Regions from separate parts of the Pseudomonas ekonensis genome, predicted to be linked through region 1. Evidence: riboswitches for the same ligand, from Rfam matches in the RefSeq annotation. Region 1 holds a riboswitch; the other holds the start of a gene.
What was found. Region 1 has a riboswitch for cobalamin ahead of cobO (cob(I)yrinic acid a,c-diamide adenosyltransferase). Riboswitches for the same ligand answer to the same signal wherever they lie in the genome.
Positions count from the first base shown of each region.

Region 2: linked by a shared signal. The riboswitch ahead of KVG96_RS09315 (CbtB domain-containing protein) and the one ahead of cobO (cob(I)yrinic acid a,c-diamide adenosyltransferase) in region 1 are both predicted to bind cobalamin.

Region 1 is NZ_JAHSTS010000002.1:768,866-776,284, forward strand. Features, by position in the region: gene cobD (threonine-phosphate decarboxylase CobD) at 1-407, opposite strand, end outside; gene cbiB (adenosylcobinamide-phosphate synthase CbiB) at 400-1,308, opposite strand; gene bluB (5,6-dimethylbenzimidazole synthase) at 1,305-1,955, opposite strand; gene KVG96_RS16480 (cobyrinic acid a,c-diamide synthase CobB) at 1,952-3,319, opposite strand; gene cobO (cob(I)yrinic acid a,c-diamide adenosyltransferase) at 3,316-3,927, opposite strand; cobalamin riboswitch at 4,009-4,240, opposite strand; gene KVG96_RS16490 (hypothetical protein) at 4,407-4,991, shown strand; gene KVG96_RS16495 (PQQ-dependent sugar dehydrogenase) at 5,058-6,371, shown strand; gene KVG96_RS16500 (C40 family peptidase) at 6,499-7,035, opposite strand; gene KVG96_RS16505 (C40 family peptidase) at 7,254-7,419, opposite strand, start outside.
Region 2 is NZ_JAHSTS010000001.1:2,079,740-2,087,158, reverse strand. Features, by position in the region: gene KVG96_RS09330 (sugar phosphate isomerase/epimerase family protein) at 1-585, shown strand, start outside; gene KVG96_RS09325 (AzlC family ABC transporter permease) at 575-1,273, shown strand; gene KVG96_RS09320 (AzlD domain-containing protein) at 1,260-1,586, shown strand; cobalamin riboswitch at 1,621-1,840, shown strand; gene KVG96_RS09315 (CbtB domain-containing protein) at 1,960-2,157, shown strand; gene KVG96_RS09310 (CbtA family protein) at 2,169-2,870, shown strand; gene KVG96_RS09305 (cobalamin biosynthesis protein) at 2,867-3,280, shown strand; gene cobM (precorrin-4 C(11)-methyltransferase) at 3,371-4,117, shown strand; gene nfuA (Fe-S biogenesis protein NfuA) at 4,209-4,793, opposite strand; gene KVG96_RS09290 (fatty acid cis/trans isomerase) at 4,951-7,233, opposite strand; gene metH (methionine synthase) at 7,390-7,419, shown strand, end outside.

The DNA of each region.
Region 1 (7,419 bases):
GGGTTGTTCGGGTTGACCACCACCAGCACATCGAGGCTGTCGAGAAAGAAATCGACTTCCTGCTCCAGCACCTCGCGCACGATGTAGCCGCTGCGGCGCCAGGCCTCGGCGTGCTCGGCGTAGCATGGCGACAGCACGCCGACCTTGCCGGCCCGACGCAGGCGCGGCAGCAGCTGGATGGCCATCTGCGAGCCGGCCACCGGCAGCACGTGCGCGGCGCCGTAGTAATCGCACGCGGCCTGCTCCAGGCCGTCGTCGGTTTCCGGCAGGCGGGCCCAGGCCCGCAGCGGAATGTCCGGCACCGCAAACGGCCACGGCGCAAGGCCCGTGGACAGGTCGAGCCAGTCCGGCTCGGCGATGCCGTACTCGATCGCCGCCCTGCGCAACCGGCCGCCGTGCTCAAGCATAGAATTCAGCCCCCACGCAAAGGATCAGCAGCCACAACCATACCCCGCGCTGCACCAATTGCCAGCCACGGTCGATGGAATCGGCATCCGCCGGCACACCCTCGCCCAACTGAGGGCGCTCGTGCAGTTCGCCGTGATAGACCGCAGGGCCGCCCAGTTCCACACCCAGCGCACCGGCGCCGGCGGCCATGACGGGGCCGGCGTTGGGGCTGTCCCACTTCGGGCCTTGGGTACGCCAGCACTTGAGGGCCAGGCGAGTCTTGCCCAACAGTGCGTAGGTCAACGCCACCAGCCGCGCGGGAATGTAGTTGAGCACGTCGTCGATTTTCGCCGCCGCCCAGCCGAAGCGCTCGAAGCGTTCGTTGCGGTAGCCCCACATGGCGTCGAGGGTGTTGCTCAAGCGATAGAGCACGACACCCGGCGCGCCGGCCACGGCAAACCAGAACAACGCGGCGAACACGGCGTCGCTGCCGTTCTCCAGCACCGATTCGGTGGCGGCGCGGGCGACGGCGGTGCTGTCCAGCTCGCTGGTCTGGCGGCTGACCAGATACCCGACGCGTTTGCGCGCCTCCTCCAGGTCATCGCTGCGCAAGGCCTTGGCCACCGGCCCGACGTGCTCGCCGAGGCTGCGCATGCCGAGGGCGCAATACAGCGCGAGGATCTCCACGACCCAGCCCACGTAGGGCGCCCACGACAGCGCCGTGGCCAAAATCGTCAGCGGCAGCACCACGATCACCCACGCCGTCACGCCATGGCTGCGCCAGCCACGGCCTGCGGCATTGAAGCGTTGTTCGACGCGTCCGGCGAAACGGCCGAACGCCACCAGCGGATGCCAGCGTTTCGGTTCACCCAGCAGCGCATCCAGCGCCACGGCGGCGACACTCAACAACGCGACACTCATTGATTCACTCCCCATTGGTTTTCGTACAGCAGCTCATCGAGCGGACGCGCCTGCGCCCACCCGTCGAGCACCAGCATCGGCGCCGGATAGAATTTCTTGACCGGCCCCAGGCACAGCACCGCCAACGGCTTGGCCCCCGCCGGCAGGTTGAGCAGGTCGGCCAGGGCCTGGGGCTCGAACAGCGACACCCAGCCCATGCCCAGCCCCTCGGCGCGGGCGGCCAGCCACAGGTTCTGGATCGCGCAGGACAGCGACGCCAAGTCCATTTCCGGCAGCGTGCGGCGGCCGAAGATGTGCCGTTCGCGGTCGTCCCCCAACGCGGCCACCAGCACTTCGGCGCAGTCGCCGATGCCTTCGACCTTGAGCTTCATGAACTCGTCGCTGCGCTCGCCGAGGGCTTGGGCGGTGCGCACCCGCTCTTCTTCCACCAGGTTCTGGATCCGGCCGCGCAAGGTGCGATCGCTGATGCGGATGAAGCGCCACGGCTGCATCAGCCCGACGCTGGGCGCCTGATGGGCGGCCTCCAGCAGGCGGCGCAGCAGTTCGGGCTCGACCGTGCCGCCCGTGAAGTGGCGCATGTCGCGGCGTTCGGCGATGGCGCGGTAGACGGCTTCGCGTTCGGCCGGGGTGTAGGCGTTGTCGCTCATGGCCGCTGCGCGAGCAGGCTCGCTCCCACTGCGGATCGCGGTTCGTCAGGGACGGCCGCGGCCTGGCGGCCGGGCGCCAGCAACGCGGCGATCGCCGACGGATTGGACGGGAAGTAAAAGTGCACGTAGGACGCGGTCATCCGCCCTTCCCGGTACACGGCCTCGGCACCGCGCCCGCCGTTGGGGCTCAGGCCACGGGCGATGGGCGTCAGCCCGGTGGTGGTCAGGGAATGGTGGTAGGTGTGGCCGCGCAGCGTGCCTTCCGGCAGTTCGACGGCCTGCAGGGCCAGCGCCGCCAGACGCTTCTGCATCACCGCATCGCCGCTGAGCAGGCCGGCCAGTTCGGCGCGGGTGCCGCTGACGTCGGTCAGCGAGTCGAGCAGATAGAGCATGCCGCCGCATTCGGCGAGCAGCGGCTTGCCGGCGGCATGATGGGCGCGGATCGCCTCCAGCATCGGTGTGTTCTGCGCCAGCGCCTCGTGGTGCAGTTCGGGGTAGCCGCCCGGCAGATAGAGGCTGTCGGCGTCCGGCAGCGCCGCATCGCGGATCGGCGAGAAGAAGCGCAGCTCGGCGCCCATCGCCCGCAGCAGATCGAGGCTGGCGCCGTAAGTGAAGGCAAACGCCTCGTCCCGGGCGACGGCAATCCGCACGCCTTGCAGCAGGGGCTCGACCTCCAGCGGCTCGGGGGCGGCGAATTCGACCGGCGGCGGCAGCGCGACCTCGCAGCTGTCCGCCAGGGCCTGCGCAGCGGCGTCGAGGCGCAGGTCCAGGTCATTGAGCTCGCTGGCCTGCACCAGGCCCAGATGACGGCTCGGCAGCTCGATCCCGGTTTCCCGGGACAGCGCGCCGTACCAGCGCAGGCCTTCGGTGAGGCTGCCCTCCAGCAATTGCGCATGGCGCACGGTGCCGACGCGGTTGGCCAGCACCCCGGCGAACGGCAGGTCCGGCTGATAGCGCGCCAGGCCCAGGGCCAGCGCACCGAAGGTCTGGGCCATGGCGGTGCCGTCGATCACGCCCAGCACCGGCACACCGAAATGCCGCGCCAGGTCGGCGCTGGACGGCGTGCCGTCGAACAGGCCCATGACGCCTTCGATCAGGATCAGATCCGCTTCGGCGGCGGCTTCCCACAACAGGCGGCGGCTTTCCTGCTCGCCGACCATCCACATGTCCAACTGGTAGACCGGCGCACCGCTGGCGCGCTCGAGGATCATCGGGTCGAGAAAGTCCGGGCCGCACTTGAACACCCGCACCTTGCGCCCGTGATTGCGGTGCAGGCGGGCCAGCGCGGCGGTGACGGTGGTCTTGCCCTGGCCCGAGGCCGGCGCTGCGATCAGCACCGCCGGGCAGTGACGAGACTGGTTCAAAGTTCGACGCCTTTCTGCGCTTTGATCCCGGCCTGGAAGGCGTGCTTGACCATGCCCATCTCCGTGACGGTATCGGCCATCTCGATCATTTCCGGCTTGGCCGCGCGCCCCGTGACCACCACGTGCTGCATCGACGGACGGGCCTGCAGATCGCTGAGCACCTGGTCGAGGTCAAGGTAGCCGTGCTTGAGGGCGATGTTCAGTTCGTCGAGCACCACCAGCCCGATGGACGGATCGCGCAGCATCTGCCGGGAGACCTCCCACGCGGCTTCGGCGGCGGCGATGTCGCGCTGACGGTCCTGGGTTTCCCAGGTGAAACCTTCGCCCATCACATGAAAACGCACCTGCTCGGGGAATCGGCGAAAAAACAGTTCCTCGCCCGTGCTGTTGCGGCCCTTGATGAACTGCACCACGCCGCACTGCATGCCGTGGCCCATGGCGCGGGCAAGCATGCCGAACGCCGAGCTGCTCTTGCCCTTGCCGTTGCCGGTGAGCACCAGCAACAGGCCGCATTCGTTCGGCGAATTGGCGATGCGCTCGTCGATCACGGCTTTTTTGCGCTGCATGCGCGCCAGGTGGCGCTCGTCACGCTCGGTGGTGTCAGTCATGGGGGAGCTCTCCGTTGAGGCTGGGTAACGGCGGGCGGGCACAAGAATAGACGGCGGCAAGCCTGGCATCGCCCACCGTGATGCCGTTGGATGGATCAGGCCGGTCTCCGGGCTCATGAGCGGCGCAAGGCCAGGCTGCGCGCCTTCCCGCGTCTTCGGACGCAGTGGCATCAGGCACAGCTTTCACTCATTTACCGTTGCGGGGGCAGCGCCGGGATCGCGGTCGCTCCACTGTGGACATGCGACCCTCACCGGCTTCCCTGTTTCACTCTGTCGACAGCCGCCACAGAGCACCTGAAACAAGCCGCGAAGGTTAGAGGGTTGGGGGTGGAGCGTCAAATGAAGCGGGGCTGCGGCGACGAAAAAATGCCGCCGATCAATTAACTGACGCCAATCTTGTGCCACACTGCCATGAGTGATATCAAAGAGCCATGCTTTTTGACTGCAGAGAGCACATCACAATAACAAGGGAGAGCACCATGCAAGGCATGATCATCAGCAATCCGCGGCTGGAATTCCTGCGCCCGGTGCTGGAACGCTGGTTTGACTGTATCGACCGCTACAACACCGTGCGCGGCGACAACGACACCCCCTACTGGCACGACGAAAAGGCCAACCTGGGCCTGCTCTCCGCCGCCGCGTGGATGGCCGAGCTGGTGACGCTGCGCGACACCGCCACCCGCAAGCAGAACGAGGACGGCGAACGCAACGCCCGCGCCGACCTGTTCCTGGCCGGCACCGACGACCGTGCCTACATCCAGGCCACCCAGCGCTGGCCCCGGGTCAACAGCCTCAACCTGACCCAGGCGCTGCACGACATCACCAGCGACGCCAAGCGCATCAGCTACGCCAGCGACCTCAAGCTCGGCTGCCTGTTCGTTTCGCCGCAGAAGGCCCAGCACAGCGCCAGCCCCGAAGAGCTTCAGGACATGGTCGACGACCTGCAGAAGGAACACACCTGTGCCGTGGCCTGGTACTTCCCTTACGCCTACCGCAAATTGCGCAGCGAAGCGGGCAACTACCACCCCGGCATCGCCGTGCTGTTCAAGGAGGCCCGCGGCTGAGCGCTTGAACCATCGGGGTCGCCCATGCCTCTATGATTGGGAATGCATTCATAGGGAAGACAAGCAATGCGCAAGCCCCCGTTCATTTTCGTCATCGCGGTTGCCGCAGGCCTTGCCGCCTGCGGCGAAACCTCAAGCCTGCAAGTCTCCGACGGCACCGGCCCGTCGCCCAAACTGCCCGAACCGAACAAGACCCTGATCCCGACGGTGCACATCGCCCCGGCGGTGGGCTGGCCGAGCGGCGCCAAACCGACGCCGGCGGCAGGCACCCGGGTGGCGGCGTTCGCCGAAAACCTCGACCACCCGCGCTGGCTCTACGTGCTGCCCAACGGCGACGTGCTGGTGGCGGAGACCAACGCTCCGCCCAAACCCGATGACGGCAGCGGCCTGAAGGGCTGGATCACCAAAAAGGTCATGGGCCGCGCCGGCGCCGGCGTGCCGAGCGCGAACCGCATCACCCTGCTGCGCGACGCCGATCATGACGGCGTGGCGGAAACCCGCACGGTCTTCCTGCAAAACCTCAACTCGCCGTTCGGCATGACCCTGGTCGGCAACGACCTGTATGTCGCCGACACCGATCGCCTGCTGCGCTTTGACTACGAACCCGGCGCGACCGAAATCAAGTCGCAACCGATCAAAGTCACCGACCTGCCCGGCGGCACGCTGAACCACCACTGGACGAAGAACGTCATCGCCAGCCAGGACGGCAGCAAGCTCTACGTCACCGTCGGTTCGAACAGCAACGTCGGCGAAAACGGCCTGGATCAGGAACAAGGCCGGGCTGCCATCTGGGAGGTGGACCGCGCCACGGGCAACCACCGCATCTTCGCTTCGGGCATCCGCAACCCCAATGGCCTGGCTTGGGAACCGCGAACCGGCGCCTTGTGGACGGCCGTCAACGAGCGCGACGAAATTGGCAGCGACCTGGTGCCCGACTACATCACCTCAGTCATGGACGGCGGCTTCTATGGCTGGCCGTTCAGCTACTACGGTCAGCACGTCGACGTGCGCGTGCAGCCGCAGAACATGGATCTGGTGGCGAAGGCCATCGCCCCTGACTACGCCGTCGGCCCCCACACCGCTTCGCTGGGCCTGGCCTTCGCCGAAGGCAACCGACTGCCGGCGGCATTCAAGGAAGGAGCGTTCATCGGACAGCACGGCTCATGGAACCGCAAGCCCCTCAGCGGCTACAAGGTGATCTTCGTTCCGTTCGCCAACGGCAAGCCGAACGGCGCACCGGTGGATGTGCTGACCGGATTCCTCGACAAGGACGAGAACGCCATGGGCCGCCCGGTGGGCGTGGCGGTCGACCGGCAAGGCGGCCTGCTGGTGGCCGACGACGTGGGGAACAAAGTGTGGCGCGTGTCTGCGGCCCGGTGAATCTCCGAGACCCCAAAAACCACTGTAGGAGCGAGCCTGCTCGCGATGGCGGTCTGTCAGCTGACCTGGAAGTCGGCTGGGCGGACACCATCGCGAGCAGGCTCGCTCCTACAGGTCGTCTTGGCGGCTAAGGGTTGTGCGCCAGGTGCTCCGGCTGCAGGACGCGCTTGGCGCTCAGGTACGCCTTCTGCCAATAGGCCTTGGACAAGCTGTCCAGCTTCACCGTGCCGCCGGTGGCCGGCGCATGGACGAAGCGCCCTTCCCCGACATAGATCCCCGCATGGCTGACCTGGGAGCCGCCGTTGGTGGCGAAGAAAATCAGGTCGCCGGTCTGCAGCCCTTCCTTGCCGACGTTCGGCGCCTGCATCACGATCATCTCCCGCGTGGAACGCGGCAAGGAGATGCCGGCGGCGTCGCGGTAGACGAAGCCGATCAGGCCACTGCAATCGAAGCCCGAGTCCGGCGTGTTGCCGCCCCAGCGATAAGGCGTGCCGACCAGGCCGAGCGCGCGGAACAGCACGTCTTCGGCAGCCGGAGAAAAGTTTTGGGAGGAGCCGAACACGATCGGCGTGCGCACCACCGGCGCGGGCGGCGGCGTGCGGCTGGCGCAGCCGCTGAGCAGCGCTGCGAACATCATCAAGGCGAGGCGGGCCGACATCGTCATAAGCAGAACATCCTGATCTGGCTGCGGCTTTCACTGCCGATTCGACAGAAAACAAAACCGCCTGCGTCGGGACGCAGGCGGTTTGCCATCAAAGTAGATCAGAATTCTAGCGGCTACGCGGCAAACTTCAAGTAAGACTTTAACTTCACCTTGTAAAGTTTACGTCTACTGACTGGCCGCGACCGTTTGTCGCCACGAACGCGGCGACAAGGGAGGCATCACTTGCGGGCGGTGACCACGGTCGGCGCCATCGCCAAGGCGCGCTTGGCCTCGATGAAGGACTTGCTCCAGTAGCTGTCACCCAGGCTGTCGATGCGCACACCGCCGCTGCGGCGGCTGCTGGAGTGGATGAACTGGTTGTCGCCCAGGTAGATGCCTGCGTGG
Region 2 (7,419 bases), on a different contig from region 1:
GACTGCCTGAGCGCCGCCGTGGACTTCTCGCGCCAGGCCGGCGCCACCAGCGTGACGTTCCATCCGGGCTACAAGGACCAGTTGGAAAACACCGAACTGCTGGACAACCTGATCGTGGCGATCAACGAGGTCAAACAGCGCGTCGACACCCGGGGCATCGACCTGTGCCTGGAGAACATGGGCGGCCAGCGGCCGAAGTTCCCGGTGTTCAGCGTCGGCGAGCACTTGCGCTTCCACCGCGAGACCGGCTGCTTCGTGACCATCGACGTGACGCACCTGTGCTCGCTGATGCCCTACGGCGAAAGCCTGTTCCAGGCCATCGCCGAGCTGGCCCCGGTGACCCGTCACCTGCACATCGCCGACCTCAACGACACCCACCACCAGCACCTGCCCATCGGTGAAGGCAACCTGCGCCTGAGCGATGTGCTCAACCGCTTCGCCGTCAACGGCTACCGCGGCGTGGCCGTGGTCGAGGAGTTCATCCCGCGCTTCTCCACCGAGTACTACCTGGAGAAGGCGCTGGCCTACAAGGACGGTGTCGAAGACCTGTTGGCCGGCGCACGGCAAAGCGCCCATGCCGGTTGAGTCCGCGCTGGCCGAACCGGCCGCCCACAGCGAGATCACGACCGGCCTGCGCGATGCGTTGCCGTTCGTGTTCTCGCTGCTGTTGACCTTCACCCTGATCGGCATGCTCGGCCGCCGCCACGGCCTGGATCTGCCGTCGATGGTGGTGTTCAGCGGCACGGTGATGGCCTCGCCGCTGCAACTGACGCTGCTGGAGACGCCGGCGCACCTGCTCAACGCATTCGGCGTGCTGGTCTCGGCGTTGAGCATCAACTTGCGTTTTCTGGTGTTCACCCTGAGCCTCAAGTCCAGCTTCAAGGGCTCCGTCAAATCGTTTGTCCCGGCCTTGGCGGTGATGGCCAACGCGGCCTTCACCCTGATGTCGATCCGCAAGGAACAAGGGCCGGTCAGCCGCCCCTACGCCAACACCGTGTGCTTTGCGCTGTACGCCGCCGCCCTGCTCGGCACCGCCGCCGGCTACGGCTTCGCCAGCCTGGCCGACAACGGGCTGATGGAGCATGTCAGCGTGGTGATCGCCATTTTCATCAGCGCTTCGCTGGGCAAGATGGCCCGCGACCGGCACAGCCTGCACGCACAGTGGATCGCCGGACTCGCCGCCGCGGCCAGCCTGCTGTGGTTGGGGGATATCAGCCTGATGGCGGTGCTCGCGGTGACCGTCCTGACGAGTTACGCCTATGACCGAGCCTAGTGTGTTCTGGCTGTACGTGCTGATTTGCGCGCTGGTGTCCGCCACTTGCCGGTTGCTGCCGCTGGCGGTGGATGTCGAACGCTTGTCCGGCGGGGCCCGGGCGTTCATCGACCGGTTGGGCAAATACACCTCCGTGGCGATGCTGATCAGCCTGCTGGCCGGTTCGCTGCAACCGCTGGCCGGCCAGCAGCCGTCGGCGCACCTGTGGATCGGCCCTGTGGCGTTGGCCTGGCTGCTGGGCCTGACGCGCATGAAGTCCTACTACGCGTTTCTGATCGCGCTGGGCGCCTACGTTCTGCTGGCCGTGCGTTAGCCGTCGATTGACTCGGATCGTGTGCCCATGCTCTCCTACACAACTTGTTACGGGTGCCCTTCACAGGGTGAAACGGGAAACCGGTGAATCATGTGCTTTACTTCAAGGCCATGTCAGTCCGGTGCTGCCCCCGCAACGGTAAGCGAGCGAAGCGTCAGATCCACTGTGCCTGCGGCATGGGAAGGTGACGCTTGCAGGTCGGCCGACGCCAACCCCTCGCGAGCCCGGAGACCGGCCCGCAACGCACAGCGCGCACCTGCGCCGCTGAACATAACAAACCCGCGGTGGGCGGGCGCTGTTCGAACCCTGCGTGCCCGTCCCGCAGGGTTTCCATGCGCTCTATTCACCCGCTGACACCACAGAGGGAAGCGCCATGTCGATCATCACCAGCACCGGCAGCACTGACAAGAGCTCCGCCGGCACCACCACCCTGAGCCAACGCCTGACCGCCGCCGTCTGCGCGTCGATCCTGGGGGCCTGCCTCGTCTACTTCGCCGGGTTCTCGCACATCGAAGCGGTGCACAACGCCGCCCACGATACCCGCCACAGCGCCGCGTTCCCGTGCCACTGAGACCTGCCGACATGATCAAGCGCATTGCCCGGACCGCCGGGTTCACCGGCCTGCTGGCCGCCCTGCTGCTCACCCTGCTGCAAAGCTTCTGGGTCTCCCCGCTGATTCTGCAGGCCGAGACCTACGAGAAGGCTGAACCTGCGGCCGAAGTCCACGAACACGCCGCCGGCACCCCGGCCCACACCCACGACGCCGAAGCCTGGGAGCCGGAAGACGGCTGGCAGCGCGTGCTGTCGACCACCGGCGGCAACCTGGTGGTGGCCGTGGGCTTCGCCCTGATGCTGGCCGGCCTCTACACCCTGCGCACACCGACCAGGACCGCACAAGGCCTGCTCTGGGGCCTGGCCGGCTACGCCACCTTCGTGCTGGCGCCGACCCTCGGCCTGCCGCCCGAACTGCCCGGCACCGCCGCCGCCGACCTGGCCTCGCGGCAGACCTGGTGGATCGGCACCGCAGCGTCCACCGCCGTGGGCCTGGCCCTGATCGCCTTCAGCCGCAACTGGCTGATGAAGATCCTCGGCGCGGCCATCCTCGCCGTGCCCCACGTGATCGGCGCACCGCAACCGGAAGTGCACTCGATGCTGGCACCGCAGGCGCTGGAAGCGCAGTTCAAGATCGCCTCGCAGCTGACCAACGTCGCGTTCTGGCTGGCCCTGGGCCTGATCAGCGCGTGGCTGTTCCGCCGCAACGGCGAAGGCCAACGCCACGCATGACCGCTGACGGCGCAGCGCCGGCCCTGGTGGTCGGCCTGGGCTGCCAGCGCGGCTGCCCGGCCGCCACCCTGCGGGCCCTGCTCGACCAGGCCCTGCAGGCCCATCGCATCGAACTGGCGGCGGTCAAGGCGCTCGCCAGCATCGACCTCAAACGCGACGAGCCCGGCTTGCGGGAACTGGCCGCGCAACTGGCGCTGCCCTTGCTGTATTTCAGCAGCGCGGAACTGGCCGGCTACCGGCCGCGCCTCAGCCACCAGTCGCAGATCGCCTTCGAGCGCACCGGCTGCTACGGCGTGGCGGAAAGCGCCGCCCTGGCGCTGGCCGAACAATGGATCCAGGCGCCGGCAAAGCTGCTGATTCCCCGGCAAAAGTACGCCCAGGCCACATTGGCATTGGCCGGCGCGGCCTGAATTCCCGATAATCCCCGCTTTCGATCATGAGCAACGTTCATGCGCGACGCTCGTGACGCCCTGCACCGCCCCTTTTTTCAGGATGGAACAATGACCGTCTACTTCATCGGCGCCGGCCCCGGCGATCCCGAATTGATCACCGTCAAAGGCCAACGGCTGATCCGCAGCTGCCCGGTGATCATCTACGCAGGCTCGCTGGTGCCGGCGGCGGTGCTGGAGGGACACCGGGCCGACACCGTGGTCAACAGCGCCGAACTGCACCTGGAACAGATCATCGACCTGATCAAGACCGCCCACGCCAACGGCCAGGACGTCGCCCGCGTGCATTCCGGCGACCCGAGCCTGTACGGTGCCATCGGCGAACAGATCCGCTGCCTGCGGGAGCTGGGCATCGCCTTCGAGATCATCCCCGGCGTGACCGCCACCGCGGCATGCGCTGCGCTGCTGGAAGCCGAACTGACCCTGCCGGACGTGTCGCAGACCGTGATCCTGACCCGCTACGCGGACAAGACCGCGATGCCCGCCAAAGAAGCGCTCGGCAGCCTGGCGCAGCACGGCGCGACCATGGCCATTCATCTGGGGGTCAATCATCTGGAGAGGATCGTCGGCGAACTGCTGCCGCACTACGGCGCAGATTGCCCGATCGCGGTCATCCACCGGGCGAGCTGGCCGGATCAGGACCGGGTGGTGGGGACGCTGGAGGACATTGCCGCGAAGGTGGCCGCCAAGGGCTTTCGGCGCACGGCGCTGATTCTGGTGGGACGGGTGCTGGGCAGCGACCATTTCAGCGAGTCATCGCTGTACCGTGCGGGGCATGCGCATTTGTACCGCCCGTAGCGGCCAGCCTGCTGGCGATGGCGCCAGCGATGCTCACCCATGAAAAAACGGCGCTCACGGGGCGCCGTTTTTTGTGTCCGCAGTGAACGCCTCAGTAGTAGGCGTTTTCTTTCTGCGTGTGGTCGGTCACGTCGCGAACGCCCTTGAGCTCCGGAATGCGCTCGAGCAGGGTGCGCTCGATGCCTTCCTTCAAGGTCACGTCCGCCTGGCCGCAGCCCTGGCAGCCGCCGCCGAACTGCAGCACGGCGATGCCGTCGTCGACCACGTCGATCAGGCTGACCTGGCCGCCGTGGCTGGCCAGCCCCGGGTTGATCTCGGTTTGCAGGTAGTAGTTGATGCGCTCGTTGATCGGGCTGTCTTCGTTGACCATCGGCACCTTGGCGTTCGGCGCCTTGATGGTCAGCTGACCGCCCATGCGGTCGGTGGCGTAGTCGACGACGGCGTCCTCGAGGAACGCTTCGCTGAACGAATCGATGTACGCGGTGAAGTTCTTGAGCCCCAGTGCCTTGTCTTCAGGCTTTTCTTCGCCCGGCTTGCAATAGGCGATGCAGGTTTCGGCGTACTGGGTGCCAGGCTGGGTGATGAAGATGCGGATGCCGATGCCCGGGGTGTTCTGCTTGGAAAGCAGATCAGCCAGATAATCGTGGGCGGCGTCGGTGATGGTGATAGCGGTCATGGAAACTCCTCGCAGGCTTGGGCGGAGTTTACGCCAATCGGCGCCCGGGACAAAGTCCTAGTATTTACGTAGGAATAGTTCGCAAATCGCCGGGTGGCCGCCCCGCCCTGCGGGAGCCGTCACTGGCTCCCGCAGGGCGGGTTGTGGCACCGCCGCTTCAGAGGTTCTCGTAACGGTTCATGTCCAGCACGCCCTCTTCCACGGGATCCGTATCGTGGATGTAGCGGCTCAGGTCATGGAAATAGAACCAGAACTGCGGATGGCTGCGGCGGATGCCCCAACGTTCGACGATTTTCTCGAACTGTTCCTGATCCTTCGCGCTTTCCATCGCATCGACGAACGCCGGCACCTGGTTCGCCGGCAGGTTGAACATGAAGTTCGGATAGCTGGTGAGCACGCCCGGGTAGATCGTCAGGGTGTCGAGCCCCGGCTGGTAGCGCAGCGACTCGCCGAGCAGGAACGCCACGTTGCTGTGGGCGCGGTTGCGCAGCAGGCTGTAGACCTCGCGCTTGCCGCTGGCGGTCTCGACGCGCAGCAATGTCGCTTCCGGCAACTGGTCGATCACCTTGAGCCCGGCGGCCGGCCGCGATGTCAGGCGGCTCAGGGCCTGCTCGGCGTTCTGCAGGGCCGGGTCGATGTTCGGCCGCGAGCAATAGGCGTCCTCGCAGCGGTTGATCGGGTCGGGACGGGCGTTCAGGTCACCGTAGCGGGCCAGCAACTGGCGGGCGAAATCGCGTTTCGGATCCTTGGCGTCGAGTTTCAGCGCGGTCGGCTTGTCGTCATCGATGGCCTCGTAGTCGAGCCACATCTTGAACTGGCCGCTGCTCTGATACCAATCGTCCAGGTAGCCCTCACGGGAGTCGGCGGGCATCAGGCGCAGGAAGTTCTGCTCGGCGCCGTTGCGGATCAGGTCGAAGTACAGGCGCGTCTGCGCCTGATGGGAGACGTTGCCGAACACATCGAAGTTGACCGCCAACTGGTAATAGGTGCGTTCCAGCAGCGGGAAGTCGAACAGCCACATCGTCTGCGGCACTTCGCCGATCAGGCCCTTGGTGACCGAGGCGCTGTCGAAGTGGCGGAAAATGCTCAGCAGCGCGTTGTCGTTGCCGGCCCACAGCGTGGACCAGCTCGGCGCAGGCAGCTCGGCGTAGCTGTCGCGGCGCAGGGCTTCGTACTGGTTGCGCTTGTTGCGGTAGTCGTGCCACAGGCTCAGCACGCTGCCGACATCGTCGTTCTGCCCAGGCATGGCCAGCAACGGCGTGGCCTGGCCGCGGTAGTTAGGGTCGGTGATGTACAGGTCGTGCTCCGGAGCCTGGAACAGCGCCCAGAAGTTGTCGCGGATCACGTCGGTCGCGATCTGCCCGCGGCACACCGGCCCGCGGATGAAGGTGCGCACGAAGTATTCGGCGTTGTCGAGCATGAACTGGTAGCGCGCCTGGGCCGGGATCGCCTCGAAGGTGGCGAACGGGTTGGCCCGGCTCTGGGGCCCGTAGCCCGGCAAGGCGTGCACCTGCCACTTGCCGTTGTAGAACAGGCTCTTGACCCGGGCCAGCTTGGCCGCGCTCAGCGGATAGGTGATGTGGGTCTTGTGCACGATCACCCCCTGCACCGGCCACAGGCGGTAGTACACCTGGGTGCCCGGATCGTCGTTGGGGCGGCGGGTGTTGATCAGGTCGATCGGCTGGCCGGTGGGCGTGCGCGAACGCACCCACTGGAAGAAGTGCCCCGGCTCGCCGTCCTTGAAGTAGATGTGCGCCAGGAACCAGTGTTCGAACAACCACCGCCCCACCAGGCTCTGCCGGGCGCCGGGGGTGTTGAGCAGGTTTTCCCACTGCACGATCTGCATCGCCTCCTTGGCGCTGGGGGCCAGCCCTTGCTCGTCGATGGGCGCACCGGACGCCAGCCAGCGCTGCAACGTCTGGTATTGCTGCTGGGTCAGGCCGGTCACGGCCAGCGGCATGCCTTCATTCGGATGGCTTTGGGCATAGCCGTCGAATTCGGCGGGCATGGCGCAGAGGTTCTCGCGCTGCAATCCGAGCACGATGTCTTCGGGCAGCTTGGCATTGGGTTGCAGCGGCGTCTTGTGGCCCAGCTCGAGCATGCGCGCCATCAGCGCGGCCTGGCTGCCCTGGGCGTCGAGCACCGAATAGAAGCCCTTCTCCTGCCATTGCCGTTTGCCGAAGGCGTCGTAGAACAGCCGGGTGGTCGGCGCGGCCTGAGTGCGTTCGCCGTCGTAGACCGGCATCTTGCTGGCGCCGCGGGCCGCCCCCTCGCCGCTGCCCAGGTTCAGCTGGCAGGCGGAGTCGTAGCAGGCGTGGCAGGCCACGCACTTCTCGGTGAAGATCGGCTGGATGTCGCGGGTGTAGGAAATGGCCGTCCCCTGCGCCCCCGCGCCAAAGCTTAAAAGCAGCAACACGGTGCCGATGACGCGGTTCAACATATCCCTGATTCCGATCCTGAAGAAAACCGCGCGATTCTACCGCCGGTACGCCCGCCCCAACATGAGCGATATTCATGCAAATGCGCCACATGCTCTAAATCCGCGCAGGTTTGTTATGATTCCGGCCCTTCGTCATGGTCTTTTCGAGTAGTCCCAATGTCCGATCGCAGCGTCCGCCTCCAGGCC